Regions from separate parts of the Ureibacillus sp. MALMAid1270 genome, predicted to be linked through region 1. Evidence: riboswitches for the same ligand, from Rfam matches in the RefSeq annotation. Region 1 holds a riboswitch; the other holds the start of a gene.
The links. A riboswitch is a leader RNA that binds a small molecule or an ion and turns the genes downstream of it on or off. The one in region 1 is predicted to bind S-adenosylmethionine.
Positions count from the first base shown of each region.

Region 2: it holds a riboswitch for S-adenosylmethionine, as region 1 does, so the genes downstream of both, ACOQFO_RS09840 (O-acetylhomoserine aminocarboxypropyltransferase/cysteine synthase family protein) here and ACOQFO_RS05330 (methionine ABC transporter ATP-binding protein) in region 1, are expected to answer to the same signal.

Region 1 covers NZ_JBMIRP010000043.1:797-6,907, reverse strand. The annotation lists gene gltB (glutamate synthase large subunit) at 1-471, opposite strand, end outside; gene ACOQFO_RS05345 (LysR family transcriptional regulator) at 592-1,494, shown strand; gene ACOQFO_RS05340 (MetQ/NlpA family ABC transporter substrate-binding protein) at 1,552-2,430, opposite strand; gene ACOQFO_RS05335 (methionine ABC transporter permease) at 2,499-3,167, opposite strand; gene ACOQFO_RS05330 (methionine ABC transporter ATP-binding protein) at 3,160-4,185, opposite strand; SAM riboswitch class I at 4,454-4,558, opposite strand; gene ACOQFO_RS05325 (thioredoxin family protein) at 4,619-4,921, opposite strand; gene ACOQFO_RS05320 (toprim domain-containing protein) at 5,108-5,449, opposite strand; gene gcvH (glycine cleavage system protein GcvH) at 5,599-5,979, opposite strand.
Region 2 covers NZ_JBMIRP010000076.1:30,926-37,036, forward strand. The annotation lists gene nfsA (oxygen-insensitive NADPH nitroreductase) at 1-544, opposite strand, end outside; gene ACOQFO_RS09835 (glycerol-3-phosphate acyltransferase) at 652-1,311, opposite strand; SAM riboswitch class I at 1,470-1,580, shown strand; gene ACOQFO_RS09840 (O-acetylhomoserine aminocarboxypropyltransferase/cysteine synthase family protein) at 1,695-2,996, shown strand; gene ACOQFO_RS09845 (homoserine dehydrogenase) at 3,670-4,656, shown strand; gene ACOQFO_RS09850 (DNA-binding protein) at 4,839-5,069, opposite strand; gene ACOQFO_RS09855 (DMT family transporter) at 5,284-6,111, shown strand, end outside.

The sequences.
Region 1 (6,111 bases):
TACATTGTTTGCTTGGATAAAAACTTGTCGAACTACTGGTGCAGTACTTTTAGCTGATTCACTTAAAAGTTCCTTGTTTGTCGGTACAGTACGCCATCCAATTAATTTTTGTCCTTCTTGTTCAATTAATTTATTGATTGTACTCTCAATTTTTTGTCTTTCTAGTTCGTTTTCTGTAAAGAATAATTGTCCAACACCATATTCACCTTTACTCGGTAAATTTAGTTCGGGACAATTCAATTTATAAAAACCATGGGGAATCTGTACCATTAAACCAGCCCCATCACCCGTTTTTCCGTCACCACCACGACCAGCACGGTGGTCTAACCGACATAACATTTCTAAGCCCTTTTTCACAATATCATGTGAAGCTTTACCTTTAATATTTGCATAGAACCCAATTCCACAAGCATCATGCTCAAAATCCGGTGAATACAAGCCTTGTGCGTTTGGTAATTTATGAAAAGTCATCTTAGTTCCCCCCAAATGCCCTAAATTAGCGTATTTACATTGTATTGTTTTTAAATTAATATTAACAATATATAGTTTAAATGAAATCCATCTACTTTTTAGATGAATGGGGTGAGATTATTGGAATTACGTCAATTACGTTACTTTGTAGAAGTTGCGGAAAGAGAACATATTTCAGAGGCTGCAGAACATCTTCATGTTGCTCAGTCTGCAGTTAGTAGACAAATTGCAAACTTAGAAGATGAATTAGGAACACCACTTTTCGAACGAATCGGTCGAAATGTAAAACTGACTCCGATTGGTAAAGTATTTTTAGAACATTGTATTACTGCATTAAAGGCAATTGATAATGCAGCAAAACAAGTGGAAGAATATCTTGACCCCGCGAAAGGATCGATTAAGATTGGATTCCCTACGAGCTTAGCAAGCTATGTATTACCAACAGTTATATCGGCTTTTAAAAAGGAATACCCAGATGTTTCATTTCACTTACGACAAGGATCCTATCGTTATTTAATCGATGCAGTAAAAAATCGCGAGTTAAATCTAGCATTTTTAGGACCGGTACCTCCAAAAGATGAAGTAATTGATACAAATATTTTATTTAGTGAGAGTATCCATGCATTATTACCCGCTAACCACCCTTTATCTAAGAGAGAAAGTTTAAACTTATCGGATTTAAGAAATGAGAACTTTGTATTATTCCCTGAAGGATTTATATTACATAAAGTAGCATACGACGCTTGTAAATCTGCAGGTTTTTTACCGAATGTTACTTCTGAAGGGGAAGATTTAGATGCGTTAAAAGGGCTTGTGGCAGCAGGCATTGGTATAACACTTCTACCAGATAGTTCTATTAACGATACAATTCCAAGATTCACAGTAAGAGTACCAATAGAAAATCCCCAAATTACTCGCACAGTAGGAGTTGTATACCCTATAAACCGTGAATTGGCCCCATCTGAACAAGTATTTTTAAATTTTGTTAGTAACTTTTTCTCTCGTTTAACTCAATTTAGATAATAAAAAAAAGGAAACTCTTGGGATAATTCCCAAGAGTTTCTTCCTATTATATAGTGATTATTCAGCTACAGGTACTACTGCGCCTTTCCACTCGTTAATGATGAAGTCTTGAATTTCTTTAGTGTGTAGAACTTCAACTAATTTTTTAATTGCTGGATTATCTTTATCTTCTGAACGTACAGCAATTACGTTTACGTATTTAGATTCAGAACCTTCAATTGCGATTGAGTCTTCGATTGGGTTAATACCAGCATCGATTGCGAAGTTAGAGTTGATTACAACTGCATCCCCTTCGCCTTCTTCGTAATAAGTAACTAACATTTCTGGAGCAGAGCTGTTATCGATTACTAAATTTTTTGGGTTTTCAATGATATCGTCAACTGTAGCAACAGTTTTTTCTACGTTTGGATCTAATTTAATTAAACCTTCTACTTCTAGTAAAGATAAAATACGACCTTGGTCAGTTACAGAGTTTGAAATAATGATTGTTGCACCATCTGGTAACTCATCTAGTGAAGCATAATCTTGAGAATAAATACCGATTGGTTCAACGTGAATACCACCAGCATTTACAAAATCATAACCTTTTTGAGCAATTTCATCTTCTAAGTAAGGAATGTGTTGGAAATAGTTTGCATCTAAATCGCCAGACTCTAAGTGTTCGTTAGGTAATACATAGTCTTGGTAAGGTACGATTTCTAATTCAATACCTTCTTCAGCTAAAATTGGTTGAGCTTGTTCTAAGATTAAATCATGTAAACCGTTTGAAGCACCTACAACTAATTTTGTTGTTTCAGTAGTTTCTGTTGATTCAGTTTGTTTTGTTGTACCTTCACTTGCATTGTTGTTTGTATCTTCAGTTTTTTCTGCTGAACCGCAAGCAGTAAGTACAGCTACAACTAAAGATAAAATTAAAAATGATAATAGTTTTTTCATTTTATTTTTCTCCCTCATATATGTTGTTTTTTTATGTGATTGGCTTTTGCCAAGGACATCAAGTTTACTTATCTCTTATCGGTTTTAGAAGTTAAGAAGTCACCGATAAACTGGATGATAAATACGATAATTAAAATAACAATAGTTGCCATTAAGGCTACGTCATCACGACTACGTTGGAACCCATCAATGAAAGCTAGGTTACCTAATCCACCTGCACCAATGACACCAGCCATTGCTGTATAACCTACAAGTGCAACTGCAGTAACCGTAATTCCTGATAGAAGTGCTGGAAGTGATTCAGGGATTAGCACCTTCCAAATGATCGTGGAAGTTTTTGCACCCATTGATTTTGCTGCTTCAATTACACCTTTATCAATTTCACGAAGTGCGATAAGTACCATTCGCGCATAGAATGGAGCAGCCCCAATAATTAAAGCGGGTAAAGCCGCATTCGTTCCGCGCATAGTTCCAAGTAAAAACTTCGTAAACGGAATAAGTAAAATAATTAATATGATAAACGGAATGGAACGGAATATATTGACCAATGAGCCAGTAATAAAGTTCACTAACCGATTTGCCCAAAGTTGATGTGGACTTGTTAAAAACAATAAAACCCCAATGGCTAAACCTAAAACAAATGTAACTACAGTAGAAATTGAAGTCATATAAATGGTTTCATATGTAGCTTCCCACATTTTATCCCATCTTACGTTCGGAAATAATTGACTAAGCACGATCAATCACCTCCGTTTGAATATCAATTGAATCTAAATGTTTCAATGCCTCTTCTACTTTCGAATCTGTACCGTCTATTTGGATAATTAGTGTTCCTAAAGGACCTTTTGCAGTTTGTGATATGCTTCCATGTACTATATTTACTTCCACATCAAATTCTTTTATTAGATGTGAAATAATCGGTTGTTCGGATTTATTTCCGATAAACGATAACTTAACAATTTTACCTGTAGAATAATTTGTAAGTATTTGTTCAATCGAAACTTTAGCTTCTTTTTTACCTGAAACTTGCATAACGAAGTTTTTCGTAATTGGCGCTTGTGGGTTTTGGAACACTTGTAATACTTCACCCTGTTCTACAATTTGGCCGGCTTCCATTACGGCAACACGGTGACAAATCTTACGAATAACATGCATCTCATGGGTAATTAAGACGATTGTTAGCCCTATGCGCTTATTAATATCGAGCAATAGCTCTAAAATTTGATCTGTCGTTTCTGGATCCAGCGCACTTGTCGCTTCATCACAAAGTAAAACTTCAGGATTATTTGCTAGTGCTCTTGCAATACCAACACGTTGCTTTTGTCCTCCAGATAATTGAGATGGGAAGGATTTTTCTCTTCCTGACAAACCAACTAAGTCAATTAACTCTTTTACTCGTTTTGCACGATCTTCCTTTTTCACCCCAGCAATCTCTAAAGGAAAAGAGATATTCTCTTCAACTGTTCTTGACCAAAGAAGATTAAAGTGTTGGAAGATCATACTTATTTTTTGACGAGCAGCTCTTAATTTATTGCCCGAGATTGATGAAATCTCTTGACCATTCACAACAACTGTTCCACTTGATGGCTTTTCTAAACCATTTAACAGACGAATTAACGTACTTTTACCTGCACCACTGTAACCGATAATCCCGAAGATTTCTCCTTGTTTAATAGTAAGGTTCACATCTTTCACAGCAGTGATTACGCCATTGTCCGTTTTATATAGTTTTTCTATATTTTTCAACTCAATCATGATTGATCTCCTTTAACTAGACGCGTTATATGTAGCGTTTCCCGTGTGCATTATTTGTAACCAAATATGAAACTACCATTATTCATATCGACTTACTAACAATTAACAACATTAGGGTACCTGTGATGTTATTGATTCAATCATCACTCTTTTTTTATATGATTTTCATACTTCACTAACTTGAAGTTGAACGAATTATTTAAAATAAAAACCCTTCTACATCAATAAGTAGAAGGGTTTGATTACACAATGAAAAATCATGATCCTTCTCTTATCTATCAAAGTTAGAAACTTTGAGTGACTTGGCACCTTTTCACACAGTGATGGTTGCCGGGCTTCATAGGGCACTTCCCTCCGCCGCTCTTTATAAGAGTTGTCGTTCGTTTTATTTATTATGAAAGTTACTTTATCATGGATATTTATACACGTCAATCTATTTTTTTAACTTTTCATAAATATTTTGAACAGACTGAAAAGCATAAACTTTTTCTGTAACAATTCCGTCACGACTTATTAACAGGCATGGAACACTTTCAATCTGATGTTCCATAGCCAAATCCTCTAGAAAATTGATGTTTGCTTTACCGATTGGGACATCTGTGATGACGTTCTTAATCACTTCCATCATTTTGGAGGCAACTGCACATGTACCACACATTGGTGTATATAAATAAAAGGCAGCTAGCTCATGATCTTGCATCACTTTTTTCCATTGTTGTTGATTCCATTCTTCCATGGCACTCATCCTATACTTTACTCGTATTTTTTATTATAACAAAAATACGAAAGGGTGGCGCAAAATTCGCTTATACGAATTTTGCACCACCCTGGGTATTAATAACCACCATCGGAAAAAATCTCCGAAAAGTATTGTTTTTTAATTTGTGCGCCTTTACGAGATGTATTATGCACTTCATCCTCATTAAACTAGATACCGTTTATGCACAGAGAATCGAGCTTCCCTTAATCTTTGTGCTAACAATTTACTCGGGACATTCGCGACTTCCATGTAACTTCTAGGGATCAATAAATGAACTGCTTCTGAGTAAATTCTCTTTGTTAGATTTCTAAGTCTTTCTCCAGATTTATCAGCATCAAAGAATGTATATAATTTACACTTCTCATATGGTTCAATTAGTTCCAACAGTGCATCTTCACTAATTGTCCCATTTGTGCAAACAATTTGTACATCTTCTGATAAAATAGGGGCTAATTTTAGCATATCTGAACGGCCTTCAACAATAATACACTTTTCAACAGTCATATTGCTCACCTCACGAATTGTAAATACATATGAAATAAAATCCGCTGATTACAAAGAGATTGGCTGCCCGATATAGGAATTAAGATGTTTTATATATTATATTGTGATTTTAAAAAAACGCCAGTTCAATTAACCTGGCGTTTTAATTCTTATTCTGCAATCAATTCTTCGTATTGTTCTGGAGTTAATAATTCATCAACTTCTGAAGCGTTAGTTACTTCAACAACAACCATCCAAGCTTGTTCATATGGTGATTCATTAACTAACTCAGGGCTATCTTCTAACTCAGAGTTAACTTCAATTACTTTACCTGATACTGGTGCATATAATTCAGATACTGTTTTAACTGATTCTACGCTACCAAATGGTTGGTTAAATTGAAGTTCGTCACCCACTTGTGGAAGTTCTACGAAAACGATATCGCCTAATTCAGATTGTGCAAAATGTGTAATTCCGATACGTGCTTTACCATCTTCTAGTTTTACCCATTCATGTTCTTTTGAGTAACGTAAATCTTTTGGTGTGCTCATAATACCCCTCCAACAATATGTAGTAAGTTTAAATGCGCCTTGGCGTATTTTTTCCAGATTTCATCGATGAAGATCGATAATATTCTTTCAAAATCTGTGGCAACCGCCGGAGGCATCTCATTTAGTCGAGTA
Region 2 (6,111 bases), on a different contig from region 1:
CGTGTAAAACAGCTTCTACTGGAAGTCTTGGTTTTGTTTCATTGCGTTTAGTAGGTGTTCCAATAGTCATTGCGAATAATGGGAATACGTACTCTGGCAAATCAAATAATTCGCTAATTTCTGCTGGGTTATTACGTGCGCCACCAATATAACAGATACCGTAACCATGTGACTCTGCAGCGATGACAAAGTTTTGTGCAAAGATCGCTACATCCGCAATGCCGACCATAACGTTTTCTGCAGAATCTACAACAATATCAACACCTTGTTTTTTTCCAGCAATCTGAAGTCGTTTAAAATCTACGCAGAATAAAAATGAAGCACCTGCAGTTGTAAATTGAAATTCATTTTTTGAAAGTTCTCCAAGCTTCGCCTTCTTTTCTTCGTCTGTTACCCAAATAATGCTATAAGCTTGTACAAAATGAGAACTTGCAGCCATTTGTGCGGTTTTTACTAATTCGATAACCGTTTCTTTTGAAATTAGCTCACCTGTATATTTACGAACTGATGAGTGACTTTGTAAAAGTTTTGTTACTTCGTTCACATTGCTTCTCCCCTTTAAGTAATTATTTGCCCCTTTTATAGTAAAGCCAAAAGGAAATATACTTTCAAAGGTAATATTAGTTGATTTTTAGTTTATTGGCAAAATAATCAATTGGGTAGATTTGTCCTAAAACTAGATTTTTCGGATTCCTTCTTATAGAGTACTGACATTTTTGGTTCAGTACCATTGCGAATACGTTGAATATTTTCGATGTGTAAGTATAATGCAATTAATAGTAAACTAATTGAAATAACTTTCGGCCAAATAGAATGTTCTGTGAAAGAAACGGCAATTAAGATAAAGTACAGTTGGAAAACGCCAATGATTAGGTAATTTGATAAAAATGCAAAAATGAAGAATGTTAAAATAGCTAGTAATCCTAGTTGCCAATTAATCATTATTAATAAACCAATTACTGATGCAGTTCCTTTACCTCCATTAAAATTCATATAAAAAGGGAAGTTATGACCAATGATTACAGCTGCACCTGTAATATATAGAAGTAAAGAAATTTCATCTGCTGTAAATTCATAAATATTTAAAAAGTAACGTACAAGTATGATGGTAGAGATCATTTTCCCAATATCAACAATGACAACTAAAATGCCATATTTCCAACCAAGTGAAATCACTGCATTCGTTGCTCCGGCGTTTTTAGAGCCAGTCTCTTTTAAATTAACCCCGGTTAGTGACTTTGCTAGATTTGAGCCGAGAATACATCCCATTAAGTAACCGACAATCAACACTAATAATGATGCGATTACCATCTAATGAACCCCTTTCATATTAAAGTCTTAGTTATATTATACTAGATTCATATAATACGGATTAAAATAAAAAATGTTTCGAATTTTTTAAAATTATTGTTGACAGAGTGGATTACTATGGATTATAGTAAGTCTAACGATGGAACATGAATCAAATACTCTTATCCAGAGTGGCGGAGGGACTAGGCCCTATGATGCCCGGCAACCGGCGTGATTTTTACGCAAAGGTGCTAATTCCTACAGATTCGTCGGGATCTGAAAGATAAGGGGAGGAAAACTTGCTCATTTGCAACCCTCTTCTTAGCGAAGAGGGTTTTTTTGTTTTCCAAAGACCTCCTCGTAAATACCGATTATCCATCGAATACCATTTAGGAGGAAGAAACATGTCAGAATTACGTCCGGAAACATTATTATTACATGGTGGTCAAAAACCAGACCCTGTAACAGGAGCAATTGCAGTGCCAATTTATCGAACAACGGCTTATGCATTTGAGAACACAGAACACGCACGTTCATTATTCGCTTTACAAACAGCAGGAAATATTTATTCTCGTATTATGAATCCAACTGTTGATGTATTTGAAAAACGCGTTGCCCTATTAGAAGGAGGGGCATCTGCAGTGGCAGTATCATCAGGGATGGCTGCAATTGCATTCTCTATTTTAAATATTGCTGGAGCTGGAGACGAAATCGTAGCAGCTGGTTCATTATACGGAGGTACTTACAACTTATTTGCAAATACATTACCTCGTTATGGCATTAAAACAGTATTTGTCGATGAAAGAGATCCAGAAAACTTCCGTGCGGCAATTACAGAAAATACAAAAGCAATTTTTGCAGAAACAATTGGAAATCCAAGTTTGAATGTATTAGATATTGAAGCAGTAGCAACAATTGCACATGAAAATGGACTACCTTTACTTATCGATAACACATTCCCATCTCCATACGGTTCAAACCCAATTGAATTTGGTGCAGATGTTGTAATCCATTCAGCAACTAAATGGATTGGTGGACATGGAACTACAATCGGTGGAATCGTGGTTGATGCAGGTAAATTCGACTGGACGCAAGGACGTTTCCCTGGATTTACTGAGCCAGATGAATCTTACCACGGATTACGTTATGGTATTGATACTGCAGCAGCAGCTTTTGCAACGAAATTCCGAGTTCAATTATTACGAGACTTCGGACCAACATTAAGTGCAGATTCAGCATTTAACTTCTTACAAGGTTTAGAAACGCTTCATTTGCGTTATACAAAACACGGAGAAAACACGTTAAAAGTAGCTGAATACTTAGAAAACCACCCATTCGTGGAATATGTAAATTATCCAGGAAAAGAAAACTTCCCAACACATGATCTTGCTAAGAAATATTTGAAAAATGGTTTTGGTTCAATTCTTACATTTGGTATCAAAGGTGGACGTGAAGCTGGCGCTAAATTAATTGATAATGTTCAATTATTCTCCCACGTTGCAAACGTAGGTGATGCAAAATCGTTAATTATTCATCCTGCTTCTACAACTCACCAACAATTATCTGCTGAAGAGTTAAAAATTGCTGGTGTTAGTGAAGAACTTATTCGTCTATCAATCGGTTTAGAGTCGGTGGAAGATATTATTGACGACTTAGAACAAGCTTTAACAAAAGCTGTTACAGAAGAAACTGTTACAAACGCATAATTGGGTAATTGATAATGAAGTTTAGAGGTAAACTTATGAATAACGAAATTCCATCATCATTTCGTGAGAATCTCGAAATTCATACTTACCGAAAGCCATTCATTGGGCGACAACTTCATAACTGATCGATTGGACTAGAAGGATTACTTAAATTGAATTATCAGTTTCGATCATCATTTCGTGAGAAGCTTGAAAATTCATACTTACCACAAGCCATTCATTGGGCGTTAAAAAATTAGGGATCACTTCAATTAGGAACGATACTGTTACTGCTAATAATAAAACTACCATTTTAAATACAAATTTTATCGTAGAAATAGTAGCGGCCAAATATATCTAATTGGCTGCTACATTTTTTGTTTCGATATGTACATACTTAATTTTACAATTTTCTAAAGTGAAATTTGAAATATTCTGACCTTCTTAAAAAAACAAATGTCCTTCTTGGGAAGATTTTTCTTGAGTTCCTTAGAAATATAGGGTAGAATTTATATATTGAATTTTCCAACAATTTGTATATAACTTTACACTATTAGCCTATTATTATAAGTTTTAAGATTAATACAAAAGGTTAAAAGTTTTAGACTGTTTTGAAAATAAACATGAAATGATTACAAACTCGTTAGGGGTTTAATATAGAATTTTTACATAAAAGATGGAGGCGGAAATTAATATGGTAACAATTAAGGCGGCCATCTTAGGATTTGGCACAGTAGGTCAAGGAATCTACCATATCTTAAATGAAAAACGTGAAGAACTAAAAAACAAATTAGGTATTGAGTTAGAGGTTGCAAAGATCTTAGTGCGTGATAAAACAAAAGAACGGGTTCCTGGGACATTACATTTATTATCAGATAGTATCGATGATGTCCTTTCAGTAAAAGGTTTACAAGTTGTGTTCGAAGCAATTGTAAATGAAGAACCTGCCTTTACTTATTTAAAACGTGCAGTTGAGCATAAGTGCCATGTTGTGACGGCGAATAAAGTTATGTTTGCAAAGCGCGGACTTGAATTACAAGAATTGGCTAAGAAAAATGGTGTATTTGTAGGATATGAAGCTACGACAGCTGGTGGTGTGCCAGTGATTAAGACAATGAAGAATATCTTGCTTGTAAATGATGTAAGTCGTATCCAAGGGGTACTAAACGGGACTTCTAATTTTATCTTAACGAAAATGCGTGCAGAAGGTTTAACATTCGATGAAGCATTACAAGAAGCTCAGGCACTAGGATACGCTGAAGCTGATCCTTATAATGATATTTCAGGTCAAGATGCCTTTAAAAAATTGATGATCCTATCAGCATTAGCATTTGGTGAACAGCCAGATTGGGCAGATGTAGAAGTGATTGGAATCGATGGAATTACTTCTGAACAGGTAAAAGAAGCGACTGAGAATGGACTTCGTTATCGTCATGTTGCAGAAGTTGAAAAATATCCTGACGGGACAATTTCTGCAAAAGTGGGACCAATGTTAGTGGATAAAGAACACCCATTGTATCCAATTGACGATGTATTTAATGCTGTAACAATGGAAACTAATTATATCGGTACATTAACACTGGTTGGTCCTGGTGCAGGTATGTACCCAACGGCTAGTGTAATGGTAGAGGATTACGCAGAAATTATCGGTAAACGTGCGGGATTTGTCGTAACAATCTAAAGAAAACTTCTTGAAGCAATTGAGTGTTGTCTTCAAGAAGTTTTTTTATGAAATGGATTTTTTGGTTGGGATAACAGAGTGAATATGTGCGAAATTTTGGGTATTATATGCGACTTCACAGTGAATACGTGCGACTTTTGAGAAGTTAATCCGTCGTCTCTGAATTTCACAGCCCTAGATCCTTAATCTTCATCCTTCACATCTGGATCTTCCGGAATTGGGGTGTTGCGCCAAATCTCGATTTCTTCTTTTATTCGTTCTAATTGTTCGTAATACGTATTGAACTGCGTGCTATTAATAAGAAACTGTGTTCCATCATGGACAGCTTTTATACGGCCTTCATAAATGTAGCGAAGTACTTGCTCTTCAGGCATCGAAATGTCTTTCGCTGTTTCGGCAACGGATTTATACATTAATGATGACCTCCTTTATTTGTGTGACTCTGTAGTTTTGAGAGTTCTTATGAGACAAATACTTGAGTCTAATTTTATATATCGATTTTATTATATTGAATTATTGCTACTATCACTAGCAATGAAACACATAAAATTAATCTATTGCTAACCTTTTTTATTGTGGTAGCATTACGTTAATAGGGGAATAATAACAAAAGTGGGGGTGGGGTTGTTGAGGATTTTACCATACATATTTGTGCTATTCGCAGCGATGTTGTGGGGAACGGTAGGAACGACACAAACATATTTACAAGAAGGTGTATCTTCTATTGCGGTTGCAGCTACACGATCACTTATTGGCGGTGGTGTATTATTAATAGCTGCACTAGCTATGCGAAAGATCAATTTTAAGAAATGGTCTTGGAAATGGACAATCTTAGCAGCACTAACGATTGCTCTTTTCCAATGTTTATTTTTCACTTCCGTTCGATTTACTGGTGTGGCTTTAGGAACAGTTGTCACAATCGGAAGCTCACCTGTTTTTGCGGGGATCATCGAATGGATTTTTTGGAAAAGGAAGCCAAGTAAAGTATGGGGTGTTGCAACAATACTGGCAATCGTTGGATGTGTTCTTTTATTTGTAAACAAAGGTGAAGCAACGGTTGACCCGCTTGGAATTGCGCTTGCATTAAGTGCTGGTGTGATGTTTGCTATATATACTAATTGTAGTAAACAGTTAACGGAGAATGAAGAAACATTACCTGCTGTTGCAATGACATTTACATTATGCGCCATCATGCTACTTCCATTTTCACAACAAGGTGTTACATGGATCTTTGAAGGGCAGAACTTATTCCCGATGCTATTTATGGCCCTTGCTGCAACAAGTTTAGCTTATATATTCTATTTGGCGGGGTTAGAGAAAATCAGTTCATCGTCTGCGGTAACATTATCGTTGGCAGAGCCATTAACTGCATCTTTATTGGGTGTGTTCTTAATAGGTGAATATTTAAGCCCAACCTCGTGGATAGGGGTAGCTATGTTACTTGGTGGGATTGTT